4 regions of the Sodalis sp. RH19 genome follow, and region 1 is predicted to be linked to each of the others. Evidence: predicted binding sites of a transcription regulator. Region 1 holds the regulator's gene; each other region holds the start of a gene.

Region 1 (2,204 bases):
TAAGAATCCACGGTTATCCGTGGTGTCTGAAGTATCACCATCAACAGAGGAATATAAAGTAAACCTTAGACTGCGACTTAGCCGGGCGCTTTATAAAAGGGTGATGTCATGTTGGAAAACACGACATACTTTTATACAAATTTATTAGACAACTCGTTATAATTGTTAACGATATTGAGTATAAGCCTGCATTTTAATTTAGACAATAGCTAACGCGCTAATGTATTTCCCATTATAACTTAATGATTTCTCTCTGAAACAATAACTCTTTGCACAGAGATCATTATATGAAAAATCTTGTGTCCGAGGCGGACGGCGCTTTACATAGCAACAGACCCTGGAGGCGCCAGCCCGTTGCCCGGGCCTGGCGCGTGGCCTTAAGCGGGGAAGGGACCGTCTGCGACCGAACGGCGTTCAATCAGCGACGGATGGACTTCGATGGTTTTGGCGTTCTCGCGTTTGCTGGTAATCCTATCGAGCAGCATGGTAAGCGCCGCCTCGCCCAAATCCTCTTTAGGCTGATGGATGGTGGTCAGCGCCGGGCTGAAAAAGCACGAATTGCGCACGTTGTCGTAGCCGATGATAGAAATATCCTCGGGTACGCTCAGGCCCATTTCATTAATGGCGCACAGTGCGCCCATGGCCATAATGTCGCCGCCGCAGAAGACCGCGGTGGGACGCGGCGTTTGCGCCAGGATTTGTTTCATCGCCAGGTAGCCGGATTCAGGCTCGAAATTGCCTTGCACAATCCAGCGGTCGTTTAACGGGATGCCGGCCTCCGCCATGGCATGCAGATAGCCGCGGTGGCGGCCGCCGCCGGTGTTGCGCGCCAGCTGTCCGGGAATGGCGCCGATGGCGCGATGGCCGCGTTTAAGCAAATATTGCGTCGCCATATAACCGCCGGCAAAGGCGTTATCGATAATGGTGTCGGTAAAATCACGGCGGGCCTCACCCCAATCCATGACCACCATGGGGATATGCTGATATTCCTCAAGCATATCCAGCAGCGTTTCGGGATACTCGGCGCACATCACCAGCAGGCCGTCGACGCGCTTTTGCGCCAGCATCGCCAGATAGGCGCGCTGTTTTTCGAGATCATTGTGCGAATTGCACAATATCAAGGTATAACCGCGAGCAAAGCAATGGTGCTCAATCGCCTCGATAATTTCGGCGAAATAGGGCGCCTCGCTGGTGCTGGCGAGCAGGCCGATGGACTTGGTGCGATTGACCTTCAGGCTGCGCGCCACGGCGCTGGGTGAATAATGCAGTTGTTTAATGGCGTCCAGCACGGCAATTTGAGTGTCTTGCGCAACAAAACGGGTTTTATTGATCACATGCGAAACGGTGGTTGTCGATACATTAGCGCGTTTTGCCACATCTTTAATGGTTGCCATGCCTTTGATACTCCCGTACGCCCTGGCTGGAATAATGTCTGTCGAAGGCGCAAGCACTTTCCGACGCTGTGGAATTAACCGTTAATTTTCGTTCATCCCGCGCCAAAGTGAAAGTGTTAAATGTGGCGGCTACAGGTTGGGAGCAAGCTTTTTCATCGCTGTTATGGCAAACTGACGATAACTGCTCTGCGGGCCGGTGGATAAGGCCGGCGCCCTGGTTTACGTTAAGGAGATAGAATGGACAGCGATTTAAAAATGTCGTTACTGACCACGGTGTTCTCGCTGCTGGTGATTATTGTCTTCAGCTTTACCGCCGTCATGAACTGACACCCTCTCGGTTCAGATATAAAAAAGAGGAGCCTTGGCTCCTCTTTTTTTCCAGCGCGCCTTCAGCGGATATTTTTCGGCGTGACCACCCGGCGGGCGCCCACGTAATGATCCTGCCAATAATCCTCACTCAGATAGCTGATACGGATATCGCTGCCGGTGCGGGGCGACTGGATAAAGCGACCATTGCCAAGATAGACGCCGACGTGATCCGCCGCGCCGCGATTGGAAATATGGAAAAAGACCAGGTCGCCGCTTTCCAGCTCGTCTTTCTTAACCGGCGCTGCGTCGCGCAGGTGGTACATTTCGTTGGCGGTGCGCGGCATATGGATGCGTACCACATCCTTGTAGGCGTAATAAATCAGGCCGCTGCAGTCAAAGCCGGTATTAGGCGACATGCCGCCCCAACGGTAAGGCTTGCCCATTTGGGAGAGGAGTTTATTCATGGCGGTAAGCTTGGCGGTCTGGTAGCGTTTCTTATGG
Region 2 (2,204 bases), 1.6 Mb from region 1:
ACTGAAAGACTACGGCTCAATCGACTACGGCCGCAACTGGGGCATCGCTTATGATGTCGCGGCGATAACCGATACCGCGCCAATCTTCGATGACCTGACCTACAGCGCCGCCGACGTGTTTATGGGCGGCCGTACCACCGGCGTGGCCACTTATCGCAACAACAACTTCTTCGGCCTGGTCGACGGTCTGAAATTTGGCTTGCAATACCAGGGCGCCAACGACGAAAATTCCGGTAACGCCCGTGCCGCCAACAAATCCAACGGCGACGGTTACGGCGCATCGGCGTCTTATACCTTTGATTTCGGCCTGTCGGTACTCGGCACCTATGCCTCGTCCAACCGCACCCAGCCGCAAAACAGCCTGGCTCTCGGTAACGGCGACAAAGCCGACGTCTGGGCGGGCGGCTTGAAATATGACAATTCCGGCGTCTATGCCGCCGCGTTGTACGGCGAAACGCATAACTACACCCCGATCACCGGCGGCTACGCCAATAAAACCAAGAACTTCGAAGCCATCGCTTCTTATCTGTTCGATTTTGGCCTGAAACCAATGTTCGGTTACTTCCAGTCCAAGGCCAGCGATGTTGAAGGCATCGGCGATGTCGATCTGGTGAAATACTATGACGCGTCCCTGACCTATTTCTTCAACAAGAATATCAATGCGTATGTTGATTATAAAATCAACCGTCTCAGCGAAGACAATAAGCTGGGCATCGCCGACGATGACCAAGTCGGCCTGGGCTTGACCTATCAGTTCTAAGGTTTATCAAACGCAAAAAAAAGCGGCCCTGCGGCCGCTTTTTTTATGCTGTTTTTTTACGTTGAGCTTATTTATACAGCTCGGCGCTGCCGCGCAGGGTGTCATTACCGCCGGCACCGATAATACGATACGAGGTGGCGTTGGCGGCATCGGCCTTGGCGGCCAGCTGGGATTCCAGATCGGACAGGTTACTGGTGGTGGATGACGATACCACGCCGATGGAATGTTCGCCGGCGGGACGGCTGGTGACTTCCTGGGCGGCGAAGGCGCCGGCGGAAACGGTGCTGAATACGATGGCTGCGATGGCAAGTGTCAGGTTTTTCATAATGTCTGTTCTCATGGTATGAAGCATTAATGGACTGGACGTTAATTTGTTAACGTTCGATAAGTAAATGATAGACATCTTGGCGCCGCGGATCAAGTAATATTTTATCAATCATTAACTAATTATCTAAAGTACTGTAAAGACCGGTGAATATGTTGGCGTCGCCGTGTCTGTTTGTTTCCCCGGTCAGGAAACGTCATCCTTGACGCGGCTGGCCGCCTCCCGCTGCATAAATAAATCACGGCTGTCCTTTACAGCGAACAGGGCGGGGTTTAAAGTTAATCAAACGTTTGACTTATTTTATTGGAGCCACCATGCCCCCTTCTCCGGCCCCCACCGCGCGCGGCGAACAGGCGAAAGCCCAGCTGATCGCCGCCGGCATTACCTTATTTGGCGAAAAAGGCCCGCAGACCGCCACCACGCGCGAAATCGCCCAGTTGTCCGGGCAAAATATCGCGGCGATTTTTTATTATTTCGGCTCCAAGGAAGGGCTGTACCTGGCGGTCGCGCAATGGATCGCGGATTTTATCGCCCAGTCCCTGTATTCACAGGCGCAACAAATTGATGCGCTGCTGGCGCAGCCGGAGGTGGATGCCGGGCAGTGCCGGCGTTATCTGCATGAGTCCCTGCTGACCATGACCGGGCTGCTGGCCCGCAGCGAAACGCTGAATCTGAGTAAAATCATCTCGCGGGAGCAGCTCTCCCCCACCGGGGCCTACGCCATTATCCACCAGCAGGCGATTGCGCCGATGCATCAGCGCATCACCCGGCTGGTGGCAGGTTTTACCGGCTGCGATCCGCTGTCGGTCGCCACCATTGTCCACACGCATGCCCTGCTGGGGGAAGTGCTGGCGTTCCGGCTGGCGCGGGAAACCATCCTGCTGCGCACCGGATGGAGCGACCTGGGCCCGGCGCAGGTTACCCAGATCAACCAGGTGCTGACACAGCATATCGATTGGTTCCTTCATGGATTGCGGGCCGAACAGGCCGGCCACACAGGCAAAAAATCATGAATAAAAAAAGTATCGCCGCGGCCGTCATCGTTATCGCGCTGCTGGGCGCGGCGATCTATGGCGTCATGTACTACCACCGCCAGCAAAACCGGCCGTTGACCCTTTA
Region 3 (2,204 bases), 1.8 Mb from region 1:
CCACCGCAAAACCGTGGTTCTGGGCGGTAATCATGACCCGGTTGGCGTCAATATCCTTTACCGGGTGGTTGCCGCCGTGGTGGCCGAACTTCATTTTGACGGTCTTGGCGCCGCTGGCCAGGGCCAGCAGTTGGTGGCCGAGACAGATGCCGAAGATCGGCGTCTCGGTCTCGAGAAAGGTTTTGATGGCGGCGATGGCGTAATCGCAGGGTTCGGGATCGCCCGGGCCGTTGGCGAGGAAGATGCCGTCGGGATCCATCGCCAGGACGACGTCGGCCGGCGTCTGCGCCGGCACCACCGTCAGGCGGCAGCCGCGATCCACCAGCATACGCATGATATTGCGTTTGATGCCGAAATCGTACGCCACCACATGGTAGGGCAGCGCGTCCGGCGCGGCCGGCGCAGGCAGGCCGGCATGCAATGCCCAACTGCCCTGGGTCCAGCTGTATTGCTCGGCGGTGCTGACTTCCCTGGCCAGATCCATGCCCTTCAGTCCCGGGAATTCGCGCGCTTTTTGCAAGGCCAGCGCCGCGTCAGGCGCGTCGCCGGCGATAATGCAGCCGTTCTGGGCGCCTTTTTCGCGCAATAGGCGGGTAAGTTTGCGGGTATCGATATCGGCGATACCGACGATATTATTTTGCTTGAGGTAGTCCGACAGGGAACCGGTACTGCGAAAATTACTGGCTATAAGCGGCAAATCGCGTATGACCAACCCTTGGGCCTGGATGCGGGACGATTCTTCATCTGCTTCGTTGGTGCCGACATTGCCGATATGGGGATAAGTGAGAGTAACGATTTGGCGGGAATAGGAAGGATCGGTGAGGATTTCTTGATAGCCGGTCATCGATGTATTGAAGACCACTTCCCCCACTGCCGTTCCCGCTGCCCCAATGGCCCGACCGTGGAATTGGGTTCCGTCTTCCAGAACCAACAGCGCTGACTTTATCAAAACACCCTCCAAGGAATATTCAGTCATTGTATTTGCATATTAATTCAGATTTAACGATCTTAATCAATGCAAAAAACACCTTCAAGGTAGATTTTCGGCAAATTGGGCGCATTTTAATGATGAGCTGGTCATTTGTCCACCCCGGGCTGATGTTTTTTACTAAATAATGGCAATTAAGCCGGTTACACACCTTGAAACCGCTAAAAAGCACTCATTTAGGGCATGAGTAACCGGTTGCGTGGCCAGAAATTTGTTAAAAGGAACCGGCGCAGGCGCGAAAGCGCAATAATCAGCCCAGAATGGCAATCATCAAGAAAAATAACCGCTGAAAGCCAAACTTAAAGCCATTTGGCCCTCCATTTCCATTGAAAACGATTTTTTAAGAGATAATTCCAATAAAATAAAATTATCTCTATTTAATCATAGTGATAAAATGGCAGACTTCAGGTGGCAGTAAAAAATAGAGTTATAAACTTGCCAGATCCAGCACATCCGCCATGGTATAAAGGCCCGCTTTCTGCGCTTTCAGCCATATTGCCGCCCTGACCGCGCCATTGGCAAAGGTCATGCGGCTGGAAGCCTTATGGGTAATCTCAATACGTTCGCCGTTATCGGCAAACATCGCGGTATGTTCGCCGACAATGTCCCCGGCGCGTATGGCGGCGAAGCCGATGGAATGGGGCACACGCTCGCCGGTATGGCCCTCGCGACTGTATACGGCGCAGTCCTTGAGGTTGCGGCCCAGCGCCCCGGCGATGGTTTCCCCCATGGCAAGCGCGGTGCCAGAAGGCGCGTCCACCTTGTGACGGTGGTGCGCCTCGATGATCTCGATGTCGCAATAGTCGCCCATAACCCTGGCGGCCTTATCCAGTAATTTCAGCATAACGTTGACCCCCACGCTGAAATTAGCGGCAAAGACAATGCCGATCTGCCCGGCGGCTTGCCCGATTCGCGCCTTCTGCCCCTCGTCAAAACCGGTAGTGCCGATAATCATGCCTTTGCCATGCAGCCGACAAAATTCCATATGCGTCAGGGTGCCTTCCGGCCGGGTAAAATCGATAAAGATATCAAAGTCATCTTTAATGGCTTCCAGGCTGTCGCCGACCCTTATCCCCAACGCGCCTTGCCCGGCCAACTCCCCCGCGTCCGCGCCAATCAGGCTTGAGCCGGCGCGCTCGAGCGCCGCCCCCAGGCACGCCTGTTCCGATTGCAGTACCGCCTGGATCAGTTGGCGGCCCATACGGCCGCCCGCACC
Region 4 (2,204 bases), 2.0 Mb from region 1:
CCCATGTTGGCCGCCAGCGGAGAAATACGCTCATCCATTTCCTGGCCGTACAGGTTCATGCCGGCTTCCAGGCGCAGCGTATCGCGCGCGCCCAGGCCGCAGGGTTTGACGCCCGCCGCCAGCAGTTTGCGCCAGAAGGACTCCGCCTCGGTTTTCGGCAGCGCAATTTCAAATCCCGCCTCGCCGGTATAACCGGTGGTGGCGATAAATAAATCCTCCGACTGCACGCCGAAGAACGGTTTCATCCCGGCCACCGCCGCCTGCTGCGCGGGGGTAAACAGCGTGCGCGCTTTCTCCTGCGCCCGCGGGCCCTGTACGGCAATCAGCGCCAGGTCGTCGCGTACCCGTACCGACACACCGTAGGGGGCCGCGTGGTCGGTCACCCAGGTGACGTCTTTGTCGCGGGTGGCGGAATTCACCACCAGGCGAAAATAAGTCTCTTCGAGGAAATAGACGATCAGATCGTCGATAACGCCGCCTGAGGCGTTCAGCATGCCGCTATAGAGCGCCTTGCCGGGCACGGTGAGCTTGGCCACGTCGTTCGCCAGCAGGTAGCGCAGGTATTCGCGGGTGCGCGGACCCGTTAAATCGATGATGGTCATATGGGACACATCAAACATGCCCGCGTCGCGGCGCACCTGGTGATGCTCCTCCAGCTGGGAGCCATAGTGCAGCGGCATCATCCAGCCATGGAAGTCCACCATTTTCGCGCCGCACGCTATGTGCTGTTCATACAACGATGTCAGCTGGGCCATCTCGTCCTCTTTGTCGTCAAATCAGGAGCTGTAAAATTGAATTTTACGCCGCGACGCCCACAGCGAATCCGGCGGCGCAAACGATACCTTTTGCCAGAAGTTACCACTGAATCCCAGGGGAAACCATAAATTAAATTATCCTGCGGCCAGGGCGGTGCAGGCGGAGGGGATAGGCATGAATCAGCATGTTATGTTGGCAAAGTGGCGAATACGGCGCACAAACAATAAATGCCGGCCGTCAAAAGCAAAATATGATAACAAAAAACCCTGACTTTGGTCAGGGGCAAAGACTTTATTCCCGATATCGGATTAGAAAATATAATGCAAAATAGCGGGTTAAATTAGTTTATTTCAGTCAAACCGCGCCCGGTTCCAGCCATGCAGGCAGATCGTTTAACCCCATGGCCTGGCGGATGAGCCGGGGTTTGACCCCGGGTACCGTATCGGCCAGGCGCAGTCCCGCGTCGCGCACCCATTTTTTCAGCGGGTTATTGCCGTCGAACAACTGGCGGAACCCCTGCATGCCGGCCAGCATCACGGCAGCGCTATGCTTGCGACGGCGCTCATAGCGCCGCAGGTAGGGATGATGGCCGATATCCTTGCCGGCCTGCTGCAGCCGGCGCAGCTCCGACAGCAGTTCCGCCACGTCCATAAAACCGAGATTTACCCCCTGCCCGGCCAGCGGATGGACCGTATGCGCCGCGTCGCCCACCAGCACCAGGCGGTGGGCGGCGAAATCCCGCGCATAGCGGGCGGTCAGGGGAAAGGTTAACCGTTCGCTTTGCAATTCGCATAACCCCAGCGCCAGGTTGAAGTGCGCAGCCAGCTGCGCGTTAAATCCGGCCGGCGCCTGTTCCTGGAGCGACTGCGCCATCTCGGGCGGCAGGGACCAGACGATGGAGCAAAGATGCGGATCGCTCAGCGGCAGGAACGCCAGGATGCCGTCGCCGTGAAAGGCCTGGCGCGCAATGCCGCCGTGCGGATGTTCGGTACGCACGGTGGCCACCAGTGCGTGATGCTGGTAATCCCAGAAGGTCAGCGGAATATCGGCGTAGCGGCGCAGCCAGGAGTTGGCGCCGTCCGCGCCCACCACCAGCCGGGCGGTCAGCATGCCGCCGTCGTCGAGGGTGATAAACGCTTCGTTCTCGCCCCAGGCAATCTGGCGCGGCGCGCGCGGGCACAGCAGCGTCACGTCGGACAGCTGCCCGGCCCGGCGCCACAGCGCCTGGTGGATAACCGGGTTCTCGACGATATGGCCCAGATGGGCGTAGCCCAGCTGTTTACCGTCAAAGGCGATATTGCCGAAGCCATCGTTGTCCCAGACCTGCATGCCCTGATAGGGATTGGCGCGCAGCGCGACGATATCGTCCCAGACCTGCAGGTGTTCCAGCAGGCGCTGGCTGGCGGCGTTGATGGCCGATACCCGCAGCGCGGGGCTATCGGCCGGCG

Evidence for each region. The regulator PurR, encoded in region 1, represses purine synthesis genes. The targets are predictions, from matches to a motif close to CANGCAAACGTTTGCNTG.
Region 2: the regulator PurR is predicted to act here: its motif matches at 1,365-1,382, upstream of cecR (transcriptional regulator CecR).
Region 3: the regulator PurR is predicted to act here: its motif matches at 1,173-1,190, upstream of carA (glutamine-hydrolyzing carbamoyl-phosphate synthase small subunit).
Region 4: the regulator PurR is predicted to act here: its motif matches at 835-852, upstream of gcvT (glycine cleavage system aminomethyltransferase GcvT).

What each region holds. Positions count from the first base shown of each region.
Region 1 covers NZ_CP178734.1:1,791,260-1,793,463, forward strand. The annotation lists gene purR (HTH-type transcriptional repressor PurR) at 378-1,394, opposite strand; gene ACL2XF_RS08040 (YnhF family membrane protein) at 1,632-1,721, shown strand; gene ACL2XF_RS08045 (NlpC/P60 family protein) at 1,784-2,204, opposite strand, start outside.
Region 2 covers NZ_CP178734.1:169,557-171,760, reverse strand. The annotation lists gene ACL2XF_RS00775 (porin) at 1-760, shown strand, start outside; gene bhsA (multiple stress resistance protein BhsA) at 828-1,085, opposite strand; gene cecR (transcriptional regulator CecR) at 1,400-2,098, shown strand; gene hlyD (secretion protein HlyD) at 2,095-2,204, shown strand, end outside.
Region 3 covers NZ_CP178734.1:3,564,602-3,566,805, forward strand. The annotation lists gene carA (glutamine-hydrolyzing carbamoyl-phosphate synthase small subunit) at 1-949, opposite strand, end outside; gene dapB (4-hydroxy-tetrahydrodipicolinate reductase) at 1,416-2,204, opposite strand, start outside.
Region 4 covers NZ_CP178734.1:5,541,122-5,543,325, reverse strand. The annotation lists gene gcvT (glycine cleavage system aminomethyltransferase GcvT) at 1-755, opposite strand, end outside; gene ubiI (FAD-dependent 2-octaprenylphenol hydroxylase) at 1,111-2,204, opposite strand, start outside.